DNA from 2 places in the Erysipelothrix sp. HDW6B genome. Region 2 is predicted to be linked to the other one. Evidence: riboswitches for the same ligand, from Rfam matches in the RefSeq annotation. Region 2 holds a riboswitch; the other holds the start of a gene.
What was found. A riboswitch is a leader RNA that binds a small molecule or an ion and turns the genes downstream of it on or off. The one in region 2 is predicted to bind thiamine pyrophosphate.

Region 1 (3,218 bases), 1.1 Mb from region 2:
TTAATCCTTTTTCATAATCATCTAAAGATGCATCATAAATGGATGCACCATTTGGTCGATATGAAACAACGTTCCGATGAGATGTGATTAGTTCATTCAGGTTCTCAACAAAAGTACTATAGTCCTTATTTTTACGGCTATCAGCCCATACATTATGAGACGCAAGTTTTAGATTTTCGAACGCTACGTACTCATCATAAGGAATATCTTTGATTTTGTTTAAGCTCTCTAACATTTGCTCCGCACTTTTAGCGATAATTGGATCCTCATTTAATAAAGCGTCAGTCAAGGCTACATATGCTTCATGACTTGTGAACAATGAAAAGTACTCACCAGATAAAAAAGACATTACGTTATTTCGATACGCATCTCCCATTTTTGGTGCTATCGTCTGCGCATCAAATGACATCGTTGTTAATGCTAAAGAATATGCATTCAATTTATTGTTTAATTCTGAAAAATTCATAATATACCTCCTGAAATTATTGTACTGCATTCAAACCTAAAGGGATACTATGTTTTACAGAAAAGATGATGTATAATTAGGTGACAAAGTACTGGAGGACTCAATAATGAATGAAATGTATGATGACTGCATTGCGTTACTAGAAGAACGCGGTGTGACCCTTAATGATATAGTTGATTGTGTGGTTTATCTACAAAAAGACTATATCGCGAACATTCACGAAATCGATATTGAAGATATTGTTAAAAGCGTAATCCGGAAAAGAGAAGTACAAAATGCATTGATGACCGCTATTAATATTGATATTCAAGTCGACAAGGGTGCATTTGGTAATGAAACAATTCAAAATATCATAAGAGTTGATGAAGGTTTATATGGTATTGATGAAGTTATGGCATATGGAATATGTAACCTTTATGGTTCTATTGCACTAACCAATTATGGTTACATCGATAAAGTAAAACCTGGAATTATTGGCAAACTTAATGATCATGATGCAGGGCAATGCAACACCTTTATCGATGATATAGTCGGCGCAATTGCAGCTGCAGCTGCGAGCAAGCTTGCACATTCACATAGTAATTAAAGGCTGGAAAGGGAACATATGGAACAGAAAGTGAATCAAGATCAAATTCAATCACTCCTTAAGAGACTTGACGTCCCTTCAGACGGTGTATTAATAATTCATGAAAACAGCAATGTTCCTGCACTTGTATCGAAATATGTGCTTGACATGTTGTTGAAAAATATAGAAGACCGAACTGTTTCGATAATTGGTGACAATACGTTTAATAATAACGTATCCCAAAAGGTACTAAAACCACTTGTTACAACCCAAGAACGAATTATTCTCTCATCAGGAAGAATGCTTCAATTAATGCTCTTAAAAGATGAGACAACATTTGCCCACCATCCGTCTTTAATGATTGGACATATAGGTAAGTATGCAAAGTTCTTTGCAAGACATGTTAAAGTCGATTACCCCTACGGAGATAAATCGATTTTTCAAGATATGTACGAGCTAAATGCAACAATACTTTTTCTTGGAGAACCGGCACATGTTCCAGAAGCTAAGCTTGCATATGCCCACGACACAACGAAGTCAATTAAAAGGAATACTGCAATTAAAGATGGAGAAATGATTTCGTTTTTAGATTTAGATATTGACGAAACACCATTATTATCGAAAATTGTTAATTCGAATATCCTGTTGTTTGAAGAAATTGAAGGTGTAAAAATTTATGGGATATCCTATAGAATGCTCGTTGACTTCATTACAATGTGACATTGAAAAAACAAACATAAATGTTATAATTAAAAAGTGAACAGGGGAACCAAATGGTTGAGAAAATAACCCTCAAAACCTGATCTAGTTAAGACTAGCGGAGGGAGTTCTGTTTTTACCCTGCGCCTTGTGTGGAGGTTTTTTTTATGAAAACAAAAGATTTAGTTCTAATTGCAATGTACGCAACCTTATTTACAGTATTGGAGTATATAAGTGTTACCTTTGGATTATTGAAAATGCCTCAGGGTGGAAGTATTTCCATTAGTGCAGTAGCATTGATTATAGCGAGTTATCACTTAGGATTTAAAAAATCTTTGATAGTGTCCGCAATTTCCGTCGTCATTATGTTGTTAATCACACCTCCATACTTTCTCACTCTGGGTCAATTCATGGCAGATTATGTATTTTCTTACATGTCCTACTCTACAGCGGTGCTCTTTAAAGATCTAAGGTTTGGAGACAAGACATTCCCCACTGGCGCAATTATGTCGAATGTTTTGCGATTTATGTGGCATAATATTGCAGGATGGCTTTTCTTTGCCTCGTATTACGAAGGTAACATCCTTGTCGGAGTCATGCTTTACAATGCGTCATATATGGTACCGACGATGATAATAAGTGCATTCTTAGTTCTATTAATAAGACCAAAATTGAAAAAATAAATTATATTTTAAATTAGTTATTATTGTATATTAATTGGGAGGGAACATTATGAAACCGAAAGTTGGAGAAGTAATTTACGTACAAAGTTATAAACATGACGGATCGCTTCATAGAACATGGTCAAGTGGAACGGTATTATCGGCCGATGACGAAAAAATTGTTCTCATTACATATAAAACATGGGTAGTCGAGTCTGATGGACGTCGGTGGTTTACTAGAGAACCCGCAATTTGCTTCTACTATTTAAATCGTTGGTATAATGTCATTGCTATGATTCGTGCCAAAGGAGTTTATTATTACTGCAATCTTGCTTCGCCAAGTGTGTACGATGGCGAGTCATTGAAGAATATAGATTATGATTTGGATGTGAAAGTATTTCCGGATGGTAAGTATATCATTTTGGATGAAGATGAATTTGAATTGCATCAAAAAAAGATGCACTACAGTGAATCCATCATAAGAATTGTTGAAGATGAGAAAAACCGCCTCGTTGAACTGGCTAAACATAAAGAATATCCATTCAATGACGATACTATTCATCGTTATTTCGACAAATATTTATCAATTCACGAGTTTAAATAAGCTCGTGGATTTTTTTTTGCAATAAATGAGTTTTATGTTTGACAACTGCCCCCTGAAGTAGTATTATATGTAGGCACTCAAGGGAGCTTTAGTGCGAAATGGTCTTTGAAAACTAAACAGGAAACGTCAATTTCAAAAGAAATACAAGAAATAAACAAAACTCGTCAGAGTATAAAAATGAGAAAGAATCAAATGGAGAGTTTGATCCTGGCTCAGGATGAA
Region 2 (3,218 bases):
GAAAGACACGACAAAACGTGTCTTTTTATTACAAACTAATGAAAAGTGGTTACGAAGCCTTCGTGTTACGGGACTGTTATCCAATGAGACAGGTTCGTCGTATTCACAATGTGGCTGAAGATTTGGTATAATTACATAAAGGTGGTATGGCTTATGTGGGAAATTCTAGGAATCGATGCAACAACAGATATAGAACAAATATTTGAGGCGTATGCTTCGAAAGTCGCAGCAAATGGAGAGTCGGATGAACTAACAAAGGCTTATGAAGATGCGCTTGTTTATGCGGAAGGTACATCCGATACGCGGTTTGACGATCTAATGCAAGAACTATCCTTGATGGATGTTAAAGAGCGCTTTGTCTGGCAAAAATGGTTTGATGCCTTAGATCGGTTAGAAGTGTATGAGCGTTTTGAGGATGTTGAAATGCTCAATGCATCGCTACAACGGGTGGATGTTCGCTTGATTCCAAGTGGTGTCATGTTTGAAATTATCTTACCGCATTTGCGAAAAATAGCACATTATAATAATGATAATGAAACCGAATTAAAAATGACGATGGACCACTTTGAATCCTACGTCCGTTTCCGTGAAGAAAGTCGTATCGGGTGGCGCGATCAGGGGAAATCAAAACGCAAGAATCAGTCGAATGCGAAACAAGTATGGTCCGTTGTTCAGATGATTGTGCAGTTTATCGGATGGGTGACTGTATTCTTGTTGATATTCCAATTGTTAGGTGTTTTTAATATCTTTGGCACACGTCAAGATACACGGAAACCAGAGCAAGAAATTACGCCACCAACCAGTGAGTTTGTGCATTATGACGCGCAGTTTTCTGATGCGTTGGTTGACGCAGTTCAAGAGGGAGTCCGTGATCAGTCACTTCAAGCGTATCTTGATTTTGATTCTTTGAGTCGGTTAGAGACGAGTTCATGCTTCGATCAAGGTGTCGCTTTCGATGCTTGCGAAGGGGCATTTTTGTTAGATCTAACAGAGCGACAATATAAACGAATGATGACAGAATCGTATCTTCAAGAAGGGTTAAATGATGCCTTGTACGATGCTTATCCGGCTGAAAGTATCTTCTATTATGAGACGTATTATGATGCTTTTGCAGCGCATCTTAAGAATAATAAATCCTATACTGTAAATGAAATTACACAGGAGTTGCATCTCAATGAAGCACTCTACGAGGAAGCATACCAGGCACATTCTAATGATGTTTATGACATCTTCTTCAAGCAGCTTGTGCAGGAGAATCACAATATAAACTTGCAAAGATTTACCAAGGATGCATTATAATCATTGACGTTAGGAATATAAAACGTATAATGAAGGCGTACAATTGAATCCATAAATACAAGGGGTGCCCGCATTAGCGGCTGAGACTAAACGCACGTTTTAAACCCTTAAACAGGAAGTCCTGTTTAGCACTTGATCCAGATAATACTGGCGGAAGGATGTATATCGTAGTCGTTTATTAACGTATATACATATACCTCTTTTCGAAATGAAAAGAGGTTTTTTTTATGAAAGATGGAGGATTTGCTATGAATGCAAGTATCGCAATACAAGTATTACCCCACGTAGATGGGAACCAAGAAGTCGTTCGCATTGTTGATGAAGTTATTGACTATATTAAAGGAACAGGACTACATTACACGGTTGGTGCATTTGAAACTGCAGTCGAAGGTGATTATGATACCTTAATGGAAATCGTGAAACAATCGCAAATTATTGCACATCGTGCAGGTGCTGATAAAGTTTCAGCATACGTAAAAATCGTGTATGCACCTCAAGGTGAGATGCTCACAATTGATGAAAAAATTACGAAGCACCAACAATAAGCGTTATGCGCTTATGTCGGTTGGTCTTGTCATAGTACTGTGGCAACTCATAGTATGGAGTGGTATTGTGCCCCAATTCATGCTTCCAGGTCCCGCATCAGTTATTATGGCATTATATGAAGACCGTGCATTGTTATGGATGCATGCTCAAACAACACTTCTAGAAGCCTTTCTTGGGCTTTTAGGCGGTGTTGGGTTGGGAATCACGTTAGCGCTACTGATGGACCGTTACGATCGCGTTTACCGTATGGTTTATCCGCTGATGATTCTCACGCAGACAGTACCAACAGTCGCTATTGCACCACTTCTTGTATTATGGTTAGGATATGGAATCTTACCGAAAATTGTACTCATCGTTTTAACATCATTTTTTCCAATGGCCATTGGATGTTTCCAAGGTTTGCAGGCTGTCGATCGCGACAGTATTCAACTTTTACGAAGTATGGGTGCGAATACGGTACAACAGTACCAGCATGTTCGAATTCCAGAAAGTTTATCGCCATTTTTTGCCAGTCTAAAAATAGCCGTTTCGTATGCTGTTGTTGGTGCTGTTATTGCAGAATGGCTTGGGGGAACAAGTGGACTGGGAGTCTATATGACACGTGTTCGAAAAGCCTATGCCTTTGATAAAATGTTCGCAGTAATTGTACTTATTTCACTATTAAGCCTACTCTTAATGGGGTTGGTCAATATTTTGGAACATAAAACGATGCCATGGAAAGATGTGGAATAAAGGAGATATTATGAAACGAATGGTAGTGAGTTTATTAGCTTTGCTAGTTTTAGTGGGGTGCAGTACATCCAAAGATACTCAGAAAGTACGCTTCGTACTTGATTGGACACCCAATACGAACCACACAGGCCTCTACGTAGCGCTTGAAAAAGGGTACTTTGAAGAAGTGGGGATTGCCTTGGAAATCGTTCAGCCCCCTGAAGATGGTGCTGTAGGACTGGTTGCTGCCAATGGTGCAGAATTCGGTGTCGGATTTCAAGATACTTTAGCACCAGTATGGGCGCGTCCAGAACCTTTACCTGTGACAGCAGTCGCAGCAATGATTCAACATAACACATCTGGAATTGTCTCGTTGAAAGACAAAGGAATTGATCGCCCATCTAAAATGGAAAATCATACTTACGCAACATGGGATATTCCTGTTGAACAAGCAATCTTGAAGTATGTGATTGAACAAGACGGTGGCTCATTTGACAGTGTAGCGTTAATTCCAAATACTGTAACGGATGCTGTGAGTGCGCTCCAAAGTAATATCGATGCTATTTGGATTTATCGTGGTTGGGATGGTATTGCGCTCGAAGTAGCGCAACAGGAGATTAACTACTTTGCTTTTGCAGATTATGCGAAAGAATTGGATTTCT

Region 1: another riboswitch for thiamine pyrophosphate. It lies ahead of G7061_RS04485 (energy-coupled thiamine transporter ThiT); the one in region 2 lies ahead of G7061_RS09535 (thiamine-binding protein).

The regions. Positions count from the first base shown of each region.
Region 1 is NZ_CP049860.1:876,361-879,578, forward strand. It holds gene G7061_RS04470 (carboxypeptidase M32) at 1-466, opposite strand, end outside; gene G7061_RS04475 (phosphatidylglycerophosphatase A) at 573-1,052, shown strand; gene G7061_RS04480 (AAC(3) family N-acetyltransferase) at 1,071-1,751, shown strand; TPP riboswitch at 1,784-1,874, shown strand; gene G7061_RS04485 (energy-coupled thiamine transporter ThiT) at 1,898-2,413, shown strand; gene G7061_RS04490 (DUF402 domain-containing protein) at 2,463-2,996, shown strand; rRNA gene G7061_RS04495 (16S ribosomal RNA) at 3,186-3,218, shown strand, end outside.
Region 2 is NZ_CP049860.1:1,951,643-1,954,860, reverse strand. It holds gene G7061_RS09540 (hypothetical protein) at 154-1,299, shown strand; TPP riboswitch at 1,350-1,475, shown strand; gene G7061_RS09535 (thiamine-binding protein) at 1,527-1,844, shown strand; gene G7061_RS09530 (ABC transporter permease) at 1,816-2,577, shown strand; gene G7061_RS09525 (ABC transporter substrate-binding protein) at 2,588-3,218, shown strand, end outside.